Regions from separate parts of the Sphingomonas sp. GW821-FHT04B01 genome, predicted to be linked through region 2. Evidence: riboswitches for the same ligand, from Rfam matches in the RefSeq annotation. Region 2 holds a riboswitch; the other holds the start of a gene.
The links. Region 2 has a riboswitch for glycine ahead of gcvT (glycine cleavage system aminomethyltransferase GcvT). Riboswitches for the same ligand answer to the same signal wherever they lie in the genome.
Positions count from the first base shown of each region.

Region 1: linked by a shared signal. The riboswitch ahead of AC07UH_RS18210 (L-serine ammonia-lyase) and the one ahead of gcvT (glycine cleavage system aminomethyltransferase GcvT) in region 2 are both predicted to bind glycine.

Region 1 is NZ_JBWKTR010000009.1:118,643-127,918, reverse strand. Features, by position in the region: gene AC07UH_RS18240 (glycoside hydrolase family 16 protein) at 1-636, opposite strand, end outside; gene AC07UH_RS18235 (glycosyltransferase family 8 protein) at 1,144-2,082, shown strand; gene AC07UH_RS18230 (hypothetical protein) at 2,346-3,248, shown strand; gene galU (UTP--glucose-1-phosphate uridylyltransferase GalU) at 3,390-4,262, shown strand; gene rfbA (glucose-1-phosphate thymidylyltransferase RfbA) at 4,320-5,255, opposite strand; gene rfbB (dTDP-glucose 4,6-dehydratase) at 5,252-6,325, opposite strand; gene AC07UH_RS18210 (L-serine ammonia-lyase) at 6,504-7,931, opposite strand; glycine riboswitch at 8,037-8,126, opposite strand; gene AC07UH_RS18205 (replication initiator protein A) at 8,478-9,276, shown strand, end outside.
Region 2 is NZ_JBWKTR010000003.1:367,257-376,532, reverse strand. Features, by position in the region: gene AC07UH_RS10580 (type II and III secretion system protein family protein) at 1-104, opposite strand, end outside; gene cpaB (Flp pilus assembly protein CpaB) at 106-1,140, opposite strand; gene AC07UH_RS10570 (A24 family peptidase) at 1,219-1,686, opposite strand; gene AC07UH_RS10565 (alpha/beta fold hydrolase) at 1,738-2,670, shown strand; gene AC07UH_RS10560 (NAD(P)/FAD-dependent oxidoreductase) at 2,667-3,746, shown strand; gene rnhA (ribonuclease HI) at 3,901-4,365, opposite strand; gene thrB (homoserine kinase) at 4,362-5,315, opposite strand; gene ispH (4-hydroxy-3-methylbut-2-enyl diphosphate reductase) at 5,368-6,339, opposite strand; gene AC07UH_RS10540 (hypothetical protein) at 6,509-7,144, shown strand; glycine riboswitch at 7,244-7,336, shown strand; glycine riboswitch at 7,337-7,443, shown strand; gene gcvT (glycine cleavage system aminomethyltransferase GcvT) at 7,502-8,707, shown strand; gene gcvH (glycine cleavage system protein GcvH) at 8,707-9,078, shown strand.

The sequences.
Region 1 (9,276 bases), on a different contig from region 2:
CACCCGCACCACCTTGGGGCCCTGGTCGCGGCTCTTGCCGTCGGTCCACAGATGCGTGGTGGCGAGGAAGGTGGCGGGATCGCGGCCGTAATGTTCGAGCACGTCGATCTCCGGCGTCGTCTCGCCCTTCTTGCCGAGCGAGCCGAGCCAGAACGCCGGCCAGACTCCGTCGCCCTTGGGCAGGATCGCGCGCATCTCGAAATAGCCGGTGCGCTGCAGGAAGCCGCGGCCCTGTGCGTCGCTCGACGACAACAGTCCCGAATGCCATTTACCCTGCGCGTCGCGCTTCATGTGGATGGTCAGCAGACCGTCGCGGACCGAGAAGGGGAAGCCCGGCTGCGGGTCGACGAAGGTCGAGGAGCCGAAATCGCCGTTCCACGGCGTATGCGCGGTCCAGCGCGTGCCCGGGCCGCGCGCGGAGACGTCGAGCGTGTCGAACGGTTCGTCGAAGGTCTGGCGATACTGGCGCAAATCGATCGTCGCGGCGCATCTGGGCAGCGGCGTACAGGCGGCGGTGGTGGCCAGCGTCAGCGCCGCGCAGCCGGTCATGCCGGCCGACAGCAGGCGGCTGCGCTCGGCGTGCGTACGGACCGAACGCGTGCGGTCGATGCGGGTCCTGGGCAGGAATGGGATCATAGCCACCTTTGCCTTCCATCGTTGGGGAGCAGCGTGCCGGCCCTTTGCGGGCCATCGCCGGGTCTCTTGCCCGGCTGGCAACCTCGATACGCCGCATCGTCGTCGCGGTCGGCGCCACCGTCCGGTGCGCCGCGCGTCTACGCACCACCGCGCCAGTCGATCCGACGGTTAACGCAGCGGTCAGACTTTCTTTAAGCCAGTCCGCGGTCCGGCGCTACCCATCGCGCCCCGCGTCCGATTTTGGCACAGGAGAATTGACCTATCCGCTATCTCCCGCCGGCCGCGGAAAATAATACGCCAATATGATGGCTCGATGAGCCACGTCGTTCCCTTCCCTCCCTTACCGCGGGTCGCGACATCCGTTATGCCGGTTGCACTGAGGGAGGAGGCTAGCGTCTTGAGTGACTGCGAAAAATGTCACCAGCGGCGCGGCACGGACATCGGTTCCACGAACGTATTGACGGCGGTCGGTCGTCCGTCACACAGAGTGGCCGCAAAGGAATTTACGTGACTGTCAATTCTTCCCCGCCGCGATCGTGCATTTGCTACATAGCGAACCAGGGGTATCTGTTCCAATCGCTGGTCAGCGCAATACAGGCGCGGCAGTTTTCGCCGGCGCATTGGGACGTCATCGTCTACGATCTGACCCGCGAACCGGGTGAGGAAAGCCGCCGCATCGCGCATGTCTGCGCCGCCAAGGGGATTGCGTATCGCTGGGAGGACCCGGCCTTCCTCGGCGATCTGCACATCATGAACGCACGCCTGTTCCTCGATCAGCTGCTGCCGGCCGACTATGCGGAGATCCTCTATCTCGACGGCGATACGCAGGTCGTCGGCGACCTGACCCCGCTGCTCGACTTCCAGCCGCAGGACGGCGGGCTGTGCGCGGTGCGCGACCCGATGATCTATCTCAGCGGCATCGCCCGGCTGCGCGGCGATTTCGAGGATGAGATCACCGCATTTGGCGAGAATTACGTCAACAGCGGCGTGTTCCGGGTCAACCGGGCGAGCTGGGCGGCAATCTCGCGCGACGCGCTGGCGCAGATCGGTGAAGCGTCGAGCGCGCTGCACTTCGAGGATCAGACGATCATCAACCGGGTCACCGACGGGCGCCGTGATTACGCCTCGATCCGGTGGAATTTCCCGGGGTTCGTACTTGGTTACGGCATCGACACCATTGCGCCCCCGGCGATCGTCCATTTCATGTCTAATCCACGCCCGTGGCAGGGCGCTTATGCGCCGTGGGGACGGTCGTGGCACAAGCCCTATCTCGCCATCGCCCGCGAGTTCCCCGAGATCAGAGAATATTGTGCGGCGCTAGATCTGCGCCGGCGCGCCGCCTACAAAGTCAAGCAGATCGCCAAATCCTATCTCGAACGGCGGCTGTGGAACGAGCCTGAGTTGCTGGATCATATCCGCCGGCTGGAATTGCAGGCCGCGGTCTGATCGCCGCACCGGCAAGACGATGCGGCCATGGCGAAGACGCGACTGTTCAGCAATCATATCACACAATTCGCCGTGCAGTGTGGCAATGCGGCCATCGTCCCGCCGGAATGCTTAAGTGGGACGGTTGGCATGCGTCAGGATGCTGGATTGATACGATGAAATGCGCTACCCGACGCCGATAAAGCGCCCGACCCCGGCGGAATTGCCGCGACGTACGCCCTGCGGAGACACGGGAGCATCATGCATTCCAGGACTGCCCATTGATGCTTGGCCCGGCACATTCGAAAAATCTGGTCATCACGCGGGCGGGACCGAAAAGTCTGCACGAGCGCTGGCTCGCGCCGGCTTCCGCGCGCGACTTCGATCTGCTCGTCGCCTCCTTCGATCCCAACAGCCGCCCGCTCGACGCGGCGGGCACGTTCCACCGCTTCATCCCCGGCACCAAGGTCCAGGGCTGGCGTGCGACGCTGTCCGACAACAGCGATTTCATCGCCCAATATGACTATGTCGCGCTGATCGACGACGACATCGACACCGATGCCGACAGTCTCAGCCGGCTGTTCGCGCTCGGCGCGGCGGAAGGGTTCACGATCTTCCAGCCGAGCCTGACCTGGGACAGCTATTTCACCTATGCCGGCACCGCGCGCAATCCGTCCTTCACCTTCCGCGAGGTGAATTACATCGAGATGATGGCGCCCTTTTTCGCCGCGCGCGCGCTGCGTGAGGTCGCGCCGCTGTTCGACTACGGCTGGGAAAGCGGCATCGACCTGGTCTGGGGCAGCGCGCTGCCGCCCGAGGACCGGCGCTTCGCGATCGTCGACGCCATCCCGATCCGCCACACCCGCCCGGTCGGCGCGCTGAAGGAGGCGAACGGCTTCATCAACCGCGGCTATGAATCGGATATCGACGCGGCGCTGGGCCATTTCACGATGCCCTGGCCGAGCCTGGTCGCTACCTCGGGCGTGACCGCTGCGGGACAAAGGGTCGGCCGCTGGGGACTTGCCTGGCGCGTTTTGGCGCTGCTGACCTTGCCCTTCCGGACGCCGACGCCCAGGGCGTTCCGCCGCACCTTCGACCATATCCGCCATCAATGGATGCGTCGCCCGGCCTATGCCGAGGAGGTCCGCGGCCTGCTCGCGCACGATGCCGCCGGCCGGCTGCGCTGAACCGGCATCCCGCCGGCGCCGGGTCGCGACCGATCCGGTACGAATGGGTGGATGACTGTATTTCTTCTGTCTTCATAACATTCTAGACCCCCGGGCGACGGGTGGTCTCGACCGCCTCCACAGCAATCGATGGGACCAGTCATGACGATCAAGCGCGTACGCAAAGCGGTGTTTCCGGTAGCCGGGCTCGGCACGCGGTTCCTTCCCGCGACCAAGGCGATGCCCAAGGAGATGCTGACCGTCGTCGACAAGCCGCTGATCCAATATGCGGTCGAGGAAGCGCTCGAGGCGGGGATAGAGCAGATCATCTTCGTCACCGGCCGCGGCAAGGGCGCGCTCGAGGACCATTTCGACATTTCCTACGAGCTCGAGGACACGATGCGCGCGCGCGGCAAGTCGCTCAGCGTCATCGAGGGCATCCGCCAGAAGCCGGGCTCGCCGGTCTACGTCCGCCAGCAGGAGCCGCTCGGCCTCGGCCATGCAGTATGGTGCGCGCGCGAGATCGTCGGCGACGAGCCGTTCGCGGTGCTGCTCCCCGACGAGCTGATGGTCGGCAAGCCCGGCTTCATCGCGCAGATGGTCGAGGCCTATAATCAGGTCGGCGGCAATATCGTCGGTGCGCTCGAGGTCGCCGACAGCGAGACCGACAAATACGGCATCATCTCGCCCGGCGCGATCGATGGCCGCCTCACCGAGGTGAAGGCGCTGGTCGAGAAGCCCAAGCAGGGCAGCGCGCCGTCCAATCTGATGATCCCCGGCCGCTACATCCTCCAGCCCGAGGTGATGCGCATCCTCGAGAGCCAGGAAAAGGGTGCGGGCGGCGAGATCCAGCTCACCGACGCGATGGCGCAGCTGATCGGCCAGCAGCCGTTCCACGGCTTCACCTTCGACGGCGAGCGCTACGATTGCGGCGACAAGGCGGGCTATATCCAGGCCAATCTCGCCCTCGCCCTCGCCCGCGCTGACATCGGTCCGAGCGTGCGCAGCTTCGCCGAGGGTCTGCTCGCCAAGTAAGATGATCGACAGGCCGACGTGTAGACATGTCGGCCTGTCGATCATGTGTTTTCCGGCTTAGCCTCTGCGTCTGTCATCGGCGCGGCGTTCGCCAAACGGTAGCGGCGCGTACGCTTCCTCTTCGATCGCCGTCAGGATCGCGCGACCATAGGCTGTTTTGGCAAGCGCCCTGCCCTGTTCCGCGGCTGCCTCGGCCGTGATGAATCCTTGCAGGAAAGCGATCTCCTCCAAGCAGGCGATCTGGATGCCTTGGCGATGCTGAATGGTGCGGACGAATTCGGCCGCCTCCAGCAGGCTGTCGTGGGTGCCGGTGTCGAGCCAGGCGAAGCCTCTGCCCATCGGTTCGACATGGAGCGTGCCGGCCTCCATATAGCGACGCGCCAGATCGGTGATTTCCAGCTCCCCGCGTGGTGAAGGGGTTAGGCCGACGGTATGATCGCAAACTTGGGCATCAAAGACGTAAAGCCCGGTGATCGCATGGTTGGAGCGCGGGCGTTCCGGCTTCTCCTCGATGGAAACAGCGCGACCGTCCGCGTCGAAGGCGATGACGCCGTAGCGTTGGGGATCCTCCACCCGATACGAAAAGATCGTCGCACCGCCCTTGCCTGCCTCCGCACGGGCGACCGCCCGCCGCAGCATTGGTCCCAAACCATTGCCGAAGAAGATATTGTCGCCAAGAATCAGTGTAACCGGCTTGCCTGCAATCCACTCGCGGCCAATGGTAAACGCCTGGGGCAGGCCTTCGGGACGTTGCTGCTCGGCATAGGCAATCTGTAGGCCAAGCCGAGACCCATTACCGAACAGTGTTCGATAATGCGATAGATATTCGGGACTCGAGATGATCAAGATCTCGCGGATGCCCGCGAGCATCAGCGCAGATAGCGGGTAATAGATCATTGGCTTGTCGTAGACCGGCAGCAACTGCTTGTTGACGACCAACGTTGCGGGATGGAGCCGCGTGCCGGTGCCGCCGGCGAGAATGATGCCCTTCATGCCGAACGCTCCATTTGTCCATTCAGCCCGCGTCGCACGTCTGCCGCTTGCCTATCGACCAGTGGCTGCCACCAAGCTGCGTTGTCGAGATACCAGCGGATCGTCTTCTCCAGGCCGCTTTCGAAACTCTCCTGTGGCACCCAGCCCAGTTCAGCGTGGATGCGGGTAGCGTCGATCGCATAGCGCTGATCGTGACCCGGACGATCGGCGACGAAGCCGATCTGTTCGGCGTAGGAGCCCCCCTTCTCGCGCGGCCGCAGTCGATCAAGCGTCGCACAGAGTGTTTCGACCACGTCGATATTCCGTCGCTCGGCGCTGCCGCCGATATTGTAGCGGCGCCCCGGGACGCCACGTTCGAACACCGCTTGCAATGCGCGGACGTGATCCTCGACGAACAGCCAGTCGCGCACATTCTCGCCGCGCCCGTAGACGGGCAAGGTCTCTCCCGCCAAGGCCTTGACGATCATCAACGGGATCATCTTTTCGGGAAAATGATAGGGGCCGTAGTTGTTCGAGCAATTGGTGACGAGCACCGGCAGGTCATACGTATGGCCCCAGGCACTGACCAGATGATCGGATGCCGCCTTTGACGCCGAATAGGGCGAGCGCGGGTCATAGGGCGTCTCTTCGGTGAATGCGCCGCTAGGCCCCAACGAACCGAACACCTCGTCGGTCGAAATGTGATGAAAGCGGAACGCCGCGCGCTCGGTTTGTGACAGGTCCTGCCAATAGGCACGCGCGGCGGTAAGCATCGTGAAGGTGCCGACGACGTTGGTTTGTATGAAGGCGCCAGGGCCATCGATCGATCGGTCGACATGGCTCTCGGCGGCCAGATGGGTGATCACGTCCGGGCGGAAGTCGTGGATCGCGGTGCGGACCGCCGCCGCATCGCACACGTCGGCATGGACGAAACGATAGCGGGGATCGTCGGCGATCGGCGCGAGGGCGGTCAGCGTACCGGCATAGGTCAGCGCATCGAGGTTCAGCACCTCGTGCCCGGTGTTGCAGATCAGGTGGCGGACCAACGCCGAGCCGATGAAGCCGGCTCCCCCGGTGACGAGAATACGCATGGCTTGTGCCTAGCTGCAAAGGGTTAACAGGCATATCTAGGCTACGACATGTCGCCGTGTCGACATGTCGGATTGCATAGGAATCGACGATTAGGTTTGTCGATGTGCATTCTGCTCAAGTCGTGCCACGCTTGAATATAGGGCTGTCGACACGCCGACACCCCAACACCCCGACACGTCAACATTCCACCACGTTGACCGCCAGCCCGCCGAGGCTCGTCTCCTTGTATTTCGAGCGCATGTCCTCGCCGGTCTGGCGCATCGTCTCGATCACCGCGTCGAGGCTGACGACGTGGCTGCCGTCGCCGCGCAGCGCGAGATAGGCGGCGTTGATCGCCTTCACCGCGCCCATCGTGTTGCGCTCGATGCACGGGATCTGCACCAGGCCGCCGATCGGGTCGCAGGTGAGGCCGAGATTGTGCTCCATGCCGATCTCCGCGGCATTCTCGATCTGGCGGTTGCTGCCGCCGAGCACTGCGGCAAGCGCCCCCGCTGCCATCGAACAGGCGACCCCGACCTCCCCCTGGCACCCCATCTCCGCGGCCGAGATCGACGCGCGTTTCTTGTAGAGCATGCCGATCGCCGCGGCGGTGAGCAGGAAGCGGCGCGCGCCCTCGTCGTCGGCGCCCTCGATCAGCGTCTCGTAGAAGCGCAGCACCGCGGGCAGCACGCCGGCCGCGCCGTTGGTCGGCGCGGTGACCACCCGGCCACCGGCGGCATTCTCCTCGTTGACCGCGAGCGCCCACAGGCTGACCCATTCGAACACCTCGGCGGGGTTGCGGCCGGGCGCGTCGCCGGTGAGGCCCTGCTGGATCACGCGAGCGCGGCGCCGCACCTTGAGGCCGCCGGGCAATATGCCCTCCTGCGCGATGCCGCGGTCGATGCACGCGCTCATCGCGGCGCGGACCGCGTCGAGGAAGGCGTCGGTCTCCGCGGGGCTGCGCCACGCCTCCTCATTGGCGCGAACGAGCTCGGCGATCGACAGGCCGGTGGCATCGCCGAGCACGAGCAGATCGGCGCCCGAGCCGAACGGGTGGCGCACCGCGACATTGCCCGCGGCGAGCCGTTCGCCCTTGCGCAGGATCGCGCCGCCCCCGATCGAGAAATAGGTCTCGGCATAGGTCGCGCCATCAGCATAGCGGGCGGTGAAGGTCATGCCGTTGGGATGTTCGGGCAGGAAGTCGCGCGGGTGGAAGACGACGTCGTCGGGCGCGAAGACGATGGCGTGGCGGCCGGCGAGCGTCAGCCGCCGGTTGTCGCGGATATCGGCGAGGATCGCCGGCGCGGCATCGGGATCGAGCCGCTCGGGCTCCCAGCCGCCGAGGCCGAGGATCGTCGCGGTGTCGGTGGCGTGGCCGCGCCCGGTGAGCGCGAGGCTGCCGTAGAGATTACAGGTGACGCCGACCGGAGCCCCCTGCCCTATCCCCTGCCTTGCCCCCTGCCCGGCGCCCTGTCCGAGCGCGCGCTGCCCGAAGTCGAAGGCGGCGCGCATCGGGCCGACGGTATGCGAGCTCGACGGGCCGATGCCGATCGTGAACAATTCGGCGACGCTGATCGGGCGATCGAGGTTGCGGTCGAGCGGCGCGGTGACGGGATCGGTGTGCATGCGGTCCTTCCGCCGGTCGCTGCCGGCCTGCATGCCCCATCTGTCCCTTGCGCCTGAGATCATTATCCCGTCGGCGGGCACCGGCTGGCGCCACTCTCCAGATGTCGTCGTCGATCGGTCCTTCTGCCTGAGAGTTTCCGGGGCGGTTGCTCCTTCGGCGCCGGGGCCAGCCCGGTCTCTCCCTGATCGACGTCGCGGACGGTATCATCGCCCCGCTACCGGTCAAGGGCGCCGCACGCGCCCGTTCCATCCTGTCGAGCTATCGACATGTCGACAGATCGACCTCGTCGCGTCTGGCACTGCAGGGATTCGAACGACTTGGCACCATCGGGTCGAGGCATAGACATGTCGACAATCCGACTTGTCGTACGGCGGATGCCGGGCGCGGCGTCCGCGCCTGCCGGAGCCCGCCATGGGCCGGCGAGACCCGCCGCTCGCGCGCCATTTCCTACTCGAAAGCACGAATGGGGCGGCGTCCAAGCCCATTTTCCCTCGGGAATCCCGTGTGGGGTGCCAAAAGTTCGTGCTTTCGAGTAGGAAATGAACATGGCCCGTTCCCCTGCCCCGACCCGCCCGTCCGCCAGCGCCGGTACCGTGCCGCACCGCGACCTGTTCACGCTCGACAGCCCGCTGCACGGCGAGATCCGCGGCGAGCGGTCGCTGATGGCCTTTCCCTTCTTCGCGCTGTCCAAGAACGCCTGGATGAAGCCGCTGACCTACGATCACGCCACCGTGTCGATCGAGGTGCGCCCCTCGGCGAGCGGCGTCGCGACGATCTACGACAAGGAGATCGTCCTCTATATCGCCAGCCTGATGGCGGCGAAGCTCGAGGCGGGCGAGCATGTCGAGCAGGATTTCATCTTCACCGCGCACGATCTGTTCTCGGTCACCGGCTCCAACCACAGCGCGCGCTCCTACGGCCGGCTGTCGGAGGCGCTGGAACGGCTGCAGGGCACGCAGATCAAGACCAATATCGAAGCGGGCGGGGAGGGGGAGGAGGGCTTCTTCTCATGGCTTTCCGAAGCAAAACTCCATTATTCCAAGACGAAAAGTGGGGAGCGGCGGCTGAAGGCGGTCAAGGTGCGGCTGTGCGACTGGCTGTTCCGCGCGATCCTGCTCGATCGCCACGTGCTCGATTATGCCGCCGCTTACTTCCAGCTCGGGCCGATCGAGCGGCGCATCTACGAGGTGGCGCGCTCGACCTGCGAGGAGGGCGGGCTCGACCTCGATCTCGCCACCTTCCGCCTGCAGATCGGCTATCAGAACCCGCTGTCGAACTTCAAGGCGGCGCTCAAGCAGATCGTCGCGACCGACGGCATCCCCGATTACCATCTCGAACTGGTCG
Region 2 (9,276 bases):
CGCGCATCGGCGATGGCGAGCGGCGCGGCGACCGTGGTGGCGAGCGCCAGCGCGACGGCGGCGGTGCGGCCGCAGCGGGTGCGGAGGGGGTGGACGAGAGGCATGTCAGTTTTTCCCTCCGACCGGAACGACGGTCACGGTGTTGCCGCGGGCGATCCGCACGGCCGGGCCCTGGATCGTCGCGCCGCCGGCGCCGGGCGCGCCACCCGGTGCGGTGCCGGTGCCCATCGGGGTGCCGGCGGCCGGTGCGCGTGCCGGCACGGTGCTGCGCTGGAAGCGCGAGACGTCGGCGCCGGTGGCGAAGGTGGTGCCGCCGGTCTGCGGCTGGGTGGCGAGGCGCAGCATCATCGCCTTTTCGGCGCGCGGGTCGCCGTCGGGCACCTTGACCGCGCCGCTGGCGATCGCCTCTTCGAGTTCGGTCGAATTGTCGGCGAGCGCGCGCAGCGACAGCGACAATTCGCCGATCGTGCGCGCCACCGCGACCTGTTCGGCCATCTTCGGCGTCGCCTCCAGCGTCACCGTCGAATAGCTCGTGACCTTCGACTTGCCGTCCTCGCCGACGACATTGTCGGTGCGCTGGTCGGTGGCGAGCACGCGGACGTTGCGCATGATCGTCTCGGACACCTTGAGCGGCTGGCCGTCGCCGCCGCCGTTGACGGTCTGGGTCAGGACGAGGTCGATGCGGTCGCCGGGGAAGACGAAGCCGGCGACCGCCGCCTGGCTCGACACGCTGACGGTGACCGCACGCATCCCCGGTCCGAGCGCGGCGGCGAGGAAGCCGCGGTCGCCCGGCGACACCAAAGCGCCGCGGGTGACCGGCTGGCCGGCGGTGATCGCGTTGCGCACCACGGTGCCGGTCAGTTTCGCCACGTCGGTGCCCGCCTTGAGGTAATAGGCATTGTCGACGAGCTGCTGCGGCCACGGCTGGAACTTGAGCGCGGTGGCGTCGAGGATCGTGCCGACGGGCAGCGCGCGGGTCGCGACCAGCACTTCCGGGCCGGTGACGACGACCGGGGCGGGGGCGCCCATCGCCACCGCCTGCGGCGCGGAGGCGCCGACGAGCAACGAGCGGGCGAAAAATGCCGTGATGCCGGCGACGAGCAACGCGCCCACCAGCAAAACGATCTTGCGACTATCCATGGTCTCAACGGGCCTTTCAGCGCACCGGTGGTTGATTGGGCCATCTTGGCCGCGGACTGGTTAAAATCCGGTTCGTCTTCAAAGGGCTGGCAGAGTGGCGGGCAGCGCGAGCAGCGCCGCCGCGGCGATTGCGACGCCATAAGGCACCTCGACCTCGCCGATTCGGCGCTGCCAGCGGCGCTCGATCATCATCGCGACGGTGATCGCGCCGCCGAGCACCGACATCAGCATCAGCATCTGCAACAGGCCGCCGAGCGGCAGCCACAAGGCGAGCGCGCCGATCATCTTGACGTCGCCGCCGCCCATCCAGCCGCAGGCGAAGGCGCCGACGAACGCCGCGAAGACGATCGCCGCGACGAGCAATTGCACCGCGACGTCGCCCCAGCCGAGCCCCATCGCCCACCACCACAGCGGCGCGAGCAGCGCGATCGCCGCATTCTTGCCATTGGCGATCTCGCGGGTGCGGGCATCCTCGATTCCCGCGGCGACGAGTAGGCCGCCGAGCGTGACGGCCAGCGCCGCGATCAATAGACTATCCCATCCCATCGGACGCGACAGGTAGACGGCATGGCTTGCGAAACCGTAACCAAAGCAACGATGACCGACCAAGCCGAGCTGCGCCGCGACCTGCCCGCCGATTCGCGCCTGACGCAATGGCGGGCGCCCGACGGCTGGCGCCACCGTCGCTTCGACTGGCCGCACCCCGACGCCCGCGGGCGTATCCTGGTGCAGGGCGGCCGCGCGGACATCGTCGAGAAATTCCTCGAGACGATCCGCCACCTGCATGCCCGGCGCTGGTCGGTGACCGCGTTCGACTGGCGCGGGCAGGGCGGCTCCGGGCGGCTCGCCGCCGATCCGCACGTCGGCCATGCCGCCAGTTTCGACGCGTGGGTGGGCGACCTCACCGCCTTCTGGCGCGACTGGACGCGCGAGGGGAGCGGACCGGCGGTGCTGCTCGGCCATTCGATGGGCGGGCATCTGGCGCTGCGCGCGATGCTCGACGGCGGCGTCGTGCCCGATGCGGCGGTGCTGGTGTCGCCGATGATCGGCGTGCGCTCACCGCTCGGCGCGCGGGCCGGTCGTGCGGTCGCCTGGGCGATGACGAAGATCGGCGATCCCGCCCGGCCGGCGTGGACGGTGCGGCCGGGCAAGGCGTCCGCCGGCCATCGCCAGCAGCGGCTCACCCATTCGCTCGATCGCTATGCCGACGAGGCCTTCTGGTATGCGCGCGATCCGTCGCTGCTGCTTGGGCCGCCGAGCTGGGCGTGGGTGCTCGAGGCGTTCGACTCGGGCGCGCGGCTGCAGGCCGACCCGCGGCTGGCGACGCTCGCGGTGCCGATGCTGATGCTGGTCGCCGATGCCGACCGGCTGGTCGATGCCCGCGCCGCGGTGCGGCTGGCGGCGCGGCTGCCGCGGGTCGAGCTGGTGCGCTTCGGTGCCGAATCGGCGCATGAGATCCTGCGCGAGGACGATGCGGTGCGGCGGCGTGCCTTCGACGCGATCGACGCGTTCCTGGACCGGCTGCGATGATCCACGATATCGCAATCGTCGGCGCGGGGATCGCCGGCGCCAGCCTCGCCGCCGCGCTCGCGCCGCACGCCCGCGTGCTGCTGCTCGAGGCGGAGGCGCAGGCGGGCTATCACAGCACCGGGCGCTCGGCGGCCTTCTGGTCGGAGACCTATGGCGGGCCGGGCATCCAGCCGCTGACCAGCGCCTCCGAAGCGGCGTTGCGCGGCGGCGGCTATCTCGCGCCGCTGGGGTCGCTGCATATCGGGCGGGCGGCGGATGCCGGGCGGGTCGACGCCTTCCTCGCCGCGTTCGAGGGGACCACGGTGGCGCTCGACCGCGTCGATCCCGCTGCGTTCGTGCCGGGGCTGCGGCCCGAATGGACGCTCGGCGTGCACGAGCCGAGCTGCGCCTATATCGATGTCGCGGCGCTCCATGCCGCCTATCTGGCTGAATTTCGCCGCGCCGGTGGAGCGATCGCGACGCGCGCCGGGCTGGACGAGGCGCGGCGTGCCGACGGCATCTGGACGATCGCGACGCCGGCGGGGACGTATCGCGCGCGCGTGCTGGTGAATGCGGCGGGGGCCTGGGCCGATCGCATCGCCGTGCGGCTGGGGGCGGCGCCGCTCGGCATCCAGCCCTATCGGCGGACGATGGTGCAGTTGCGCACCGATCCGCCCGCGGGCGCCGATCTGCCGCATGTCGCCGATATCGCGGGGCGCTTCTATTTCAAGCCGGAGGCGGGGCGGCTGTGGCTGAGTCCGCACGACGAGACGCCGGTCGATCCGCACGACGTCGCGCCCGAGGAGATCGACGTCGCATTGGCGGTCGACCGGTTCGAGGGCGTGGTCGACTGGCGGGTCGCGGCAGTCGAGCGGCGCTGGGCGGGATTGCGCAGTTTCGCGCCGGACCGGTTGCCGGTGTACGGCTTCGATCCGGCGGTGGCGGGGCTGTTCTGGTGCGCGGGGCAGGGCGGCTTCGGTATCCAGACCGCGCCCGCCGGCGCGGCGGTGGCGGCGAGCCTGTTGCTGGGGACGGCCCTGCCGGCGGGGTTCGAGGGGGTCGACGTCGCGCGCTATGCCGCGGGGCGGTTCGCTTAAGTCCTCCCCCGCAAGGGGGGAGGGGGACCGCTCGGCGTCAGCCGAGTGGTGGAGGGGGAGGATAGGGCGGGAGCAAAATTGGCGGCTACCACCCCATCCTCCCCCTCCGTCACGGCTGCGCCGTGCCACCTCCCCCTGGCGGGGGAGGACCAGGTCACCCCGCCGGGCGGCTCGCCGCAATCGCCGCGTCACTCGCCAGTTTGTCGACGCGTTCGTTGTCGGCGTTGCCGGCGTGGCCCTTGACCCAGATCCATTCGATCTCGTGCTTCTGCGTCTCGGCGAACAACGCCTGCCAGAGTTCGGCATTCTTGACCGGCTTCTTGTCGGCGGTGCGCCAGCCGTTCTTGCGCCAGCCATGGATCCAGCGGGTCAGGCCGTCCATGACGTATTTGCTGTCGGTGCTGAGCTTGATCCGGCACGGGCGGGTGAGCACGCGCAGCGCCTCGATCGCCGCGGTCAGCTCCATGCGGTTGTTGGTGGTCAGCGTCTCGCCGCCCGACAATTCCTTCTCGTGGCCGCCGAAGCGGAGCAGCGCGCCCCAGCCGCCGGGGCCGGGATTGCCCTTGCAGGCGCCGTCGGTGGCGATCTCGACGAGCTGGGGGGCGGCGGGGTCGGTCATGCAAAGGCCTCCGGATGGGCGTCGTACCAGTCGAGCCGGCGCAGATAGGCGAGCGGGTCCTTGCGCGTCACCAGCGCATCCGCCGGCGTGTCGAGCCAGTCCCATGCGCGGGTGAGCAGGAAGCGGATGCACGCGCCGCGCGCGAGCACCGGCAGCGCGGCGCGCTCGGCGGCGGACAGGCCGAGCGCCCCGCCATAGCCGGCGAGCAGCGCCGGGCCGACGCCGGCGAGCGGCGCGCCCTGCGGATCGAAGGCCCAGGAGGTGTGCATCACGGCGACGTCATAGGCGCGTATGTCACGGCAGGCGAAGTAGAAATCGATGAGTCCGGTCACCCGTGCGCCGAGCATCAGCACGTTGTCGGGAAACAGATCGGCGTGGATGACGCTGGTCGGCAGATCGTGCGGCCAGGCCGTCTCGACCGCCGCCAGCGCGGCATCGACGCGCGCGAACAGGCCCGGCGCGATGGCGTCGAGATCGCTGCCGCAGCGCATCAGCAGCGGCCGCCAGTCGGCGATGCCGAGGCTGTTGGGCCGGCTGCCGTCGAAATCGGCGACCGCGGCGTGTAGCGCGCCGAGCGCGGCGCCGGCGGTGGCGGCCTGATCCGGCGTCGGGCGGGTCACCGAGACGCCGTTTAGGAAGCGGATCAGGCAGGCGGGGCGGCCCTCCAGCGTCTGGATCGCGACGCCGTCGCGGTCGCGGATCGCGGGCGGCACCGGCAGGCCGCGGTCCGCCAGATGATCGAGCAGGTCGAGGAAGAAGGGCAGGTCGCCGGCGTCGACGCGCTTCTCGTAGAGCGTCAGGATGAAACGCGCGGTCGTCGTGTCGACGAGATAGTTGCTGTTCTCGACGCCCTCGGCGATACCCTTGGCGGAGACGAGCTCGCCGACCTCGGCGTAGCGGCGCAGGAACGCGGACAGCGCCTCGGCCGAGACGTGCGTGTAGACGGCCATGATCCCTCCCCAGTCTCCACGTCCCCCGGACGTGCGCCGGGGGACGGTCAGCCTATGCCGCGGCGTCGAGGCCGCGTGGCAGTTTGAATGCGATCGTCTCGCGCGTCGTTTCCTCCTCGCGCTCCGTGATCGCGAAGCGGGTGGAGAGCAGGTCGACCAGTTCGCGGACCAGCAGCTCGGGCGCGGAGGCGCCGGCGGTGATGCCGAGCGTGCCGACGCCGTCGAGGAACGTCCAGTCGAGATCGCCCGCGCGCTGGATCAGCCGCGCCGGGATGCCCTCGCGCTCCGCCACTTCGACCAGCCGCACCGAGTTGGACGAATTGGGGGCGCCGATCACCAGCATCGCGTCGCACGCCGCGGCGATCGCCTTGACCGCCGCCTGCCGGTTCGAGGTGGCGTAGCAGATGTCCTCGCCGCGCGGCGGCAGCATGTTGGGGAAGCGGCGCTGCAGCACCGCGACCACCGCGGCGGTGTCGTCGACCGACAGCGTCGTCTGGGTGAGGAAGGCGAGATTGTCGGGATCGACCGGCGCGAAGATCTCGGCATCGGCGGCGGTCTCGATCAGCGACATCGCGCCGGCAGGCACCTGGCCGAAGGTGCCGACGACCTCGGGATGGCCGGCGTGGCCGATGAAGACGATGTGGCGGCCGGCGGCGACGAGCCGCTCGGCCTGGCGATGGACCTTCGACACCAGCGGGCAGGTTGCGTCGAGATAGTCGAGGCCGCGGTTCTGCGCGTCGACCGGCACCGACTTGGGCACGCCGTGCGCGGAGAAGACCACCGGCGCGCCGTCGGGCACCTGGTCGAGCTCCTCGACGAACACCGCGCCCTGCGCCTTCAGCGTGTCGACGACGAACTTGTTGTGGACGATCTCGTGGCGGACGTAGACGGGCGCGCCGTGCTTCTCGATCGCGAGTTCGACGATGCGGATCGCGCGGTCGACGCCGGCGCAGAAGCCGCGCGGTGCGGCGATCAGCAGTTCGAGGACGGGCTTGCCGCCGTCCGCGGGGAATTGGGAGGCCATGCCGGCGGTTCTACGCGATTGGTGCGGCGCACGGAAGTACGCGATTGGCTCACCGCGCGGAAGTACGCGATTGCTTGCACGCGGGAAAGCCGGTTCCTATGGTGCGCCGCGCATCGCCCGGGTTCTCCGGCGGCGCATCACTGTCCGTTCGACAAAGGTACGCGTCCTCGTGAAAACCCCGGCTTTAGGCCTGTCCGCCCTCGCGCTGATCCTCTCGGGCTGCGCCAGCAAGGGCGAGATCGTCGAAGGCGGCATCTCCGCCGTGCGCTCCGCCTGCCCGACGGTCGGCGTCGCCGCCGGTACCGGCGACATCACCCTGTTCGATCCGGCGACGAGCCGCGACGCGAGCGCGATCGACGTCGTCGCCAGCATGACCAACGTGCGCGGCGCCTGCAACGACGCCGGCGAGCAGATCGCCACCAGCGTCACCTTCGACGTGCTCGCGCGGCGGACGCGGACCGAGGGCCCGCGCGACGTGGTGCTGCCTTATTATATCGCGATCGTCCGCGGCGGCTCGGCGGTGACCGCCAAGCGCAAGGGGCAGATCGCGGTGCATTTCGACGCCGGGCAGGCGCGCGCGCAGGCGCAGGGCACCGCCTCGACGCAGATCGCGCGGGCGGCGGCGACCTTGCCCGACGAGGTGCGCAACCAGCTCACCCGCAAGCGCAAGGCGGGCGACGAGGATGCCGCGACCGATCCGCTGGCGCGGCCGGAGGTGCGCTCCGCGGTCCTGCGCGCGACCTTCGAGGCGCTGGTCGGCTTCCAGCTCACCGACGACCAGCTGAAGTATAACGCGCAACGCTGATTCTCTTCCCTTCCCGCGCAGGGAGGGGAGGGCGTTTCCGCATTGACTAAGGCCCCGCCGCCCGTCACAGCACCACGCGTCGATGCCGGGCGACCGGCATGGGCGGGCGCGGGAGAGAGCCTCTTCACAAGGAGGCCGCCGAAGGAGCAACCACCCCGGAATCTCTCAGGCAAACGGGACCGCGCGCTGCCTTATCGACACTCTGGAAAGCGTTCCTTTGAGGAGCCACCGAAGGGGTAAGCCCGCTGCGGAGACGCGCCGGGTCAAAGCTCTCAGGTCACCGTGACAGAGGGGGTATGACGGATCGATTGCGGCCCCGTGCCGTCTTTGGTCCCGTGCCTTTCTTGGAGACGGTTGATGAGCGATTCGCTGCCAGACACCTTGCCCGACCCGCTCGACGACCTCGACGGCGACGAGCCCGCAATCCAGCTGCTGCCGCTCGACGGCTGGCACCGCGCCCGCGGCGGCCGCATGGTGCCGTTCGCCGGCTATGAAATGCCCGTCCAATATGAGGGCATCATGGCCGAGCATCTGTGGACGCGCGAGTCCGCCGGCCTGTTCGACGTCAGCCATATGGGCCAGGTCGGCTTCACCGGCGACGGGCTCGACGCCGCCGGCGTCGCCAAGGCGCTCGAAGCGGTGCTGCCGGGCGATATCGCCGGGCTCGCGCCGACCAAGATCCGCTATTCGCTGCTGCTCAACGACGAGGGCGGCATCCTCGACGATCTGATGGCCACGACGCTGCCCGCCGAGGGCGCGCATCCGTTCGGCGCGGCGAGCCATTACGTCGTCGTCAACGGCGCGACCAAATATGACGATCTCGCCTATCTGCTCGACGTGCTGCCCGACGATCTGACGATGAACCTGATGGAAGATCAGGCCTTGCTCGCGGTGCAGGGGCCCAAGGCGGTCGCCGCCGTGTCGCGCCTGATCCCCGGCGTCGAGGACCTCGTGTTCATGACCGCGGGCGCGTTCGACTGGAACGGCCATGCGCTGTGGATCAGCCGTTCGGGCTATACCGGCGAGGACGGCGTCGAGATTTCGATCCCCGCCGAAGCCGCCGCCGATTTCGCCGATGCGATCTGCGCCGAGCCCGAGGTCAAGCCGATCGGCCTCGGTGCGCGCGATTCGCTGCGGCTCGAAGCCGGACTGCCGCTCTACGGCCACGATCTCGATCCCGAGACGACGCCGGTGATGGCCGATCTCGGCTTCGCTCTGTCCAAGCGCCGCCGCGAGGCCGCCGATTTCGCCGGCGCCGCGCGTATCCTCGCCGAGCGGACCGATGGTCCCGCGGTCAAGCGCGTCGGCCTGTCGGTCGCCGGGCGCCAGCCGGTGCGCGAGGGCGCGAGCGTCGTCGACGCCGAGGGCGCGGTGATCGGCCGCGTCACCAGCGGCGGCTTCGCGCCGAGCGTCGGTGCGCCGATCGCCATGGCCTATGTTCCCGCCGCGCTCGCCGAGGCCGGCACGCCGCTGCGCCTCGTCCAGCGCGGCAAGATCCACGAGGCGACGGTCGCTCCGATGCCGTTCGTTCCCCACCGCTATGTCCGCGCAGGAGGCAAGTGATGAGCCGTTATTTCACCGAAGATCATGAGTGGGTCGATGTCGATGGCGACACCGGCACCGTCGGCATCTCCGATTATGCGCAGGGCCAGCTCGGCGACATCGTGTTCGTCGACGTTCCCGAGGCGGGCAAGCAGCTCGGCAAGGGCGACGAGGCCGCGGTGGTCGAATCGGTCAAGGCCGCGTCGGACGTCTATTCGCCGGTGTCGGGGACGGTGACCGAGGGCAATGCCGCGCTGTCGGACGATCCCAGCCTCGTCAACTCGGATCCGGAAGCGGAAGGCTGGTTCTTCAGGATCACGCTCAGCGATCCGGCCGAGCTGGAGACGCTGATGGACGAAGCCGCCTACGCGGATTTCGTCGCCAAGCTGTAACGATCAGCCTCGCAATTGGTGCTCCGCTCTGGTCGATGCCTCGCCGCGCTTGATACGTCACCCCGGACTTGTTCCGGGGTCCACGCGGCGGCGAGGAGGACGGTCTGAAACGATAGGGCGCCCCTGCTGCCCGGTGGACCCCGGAACTGGTCCGGGGTGACGGGACCTGCGGGGATGATCGATCGAACCTCAGCCCGT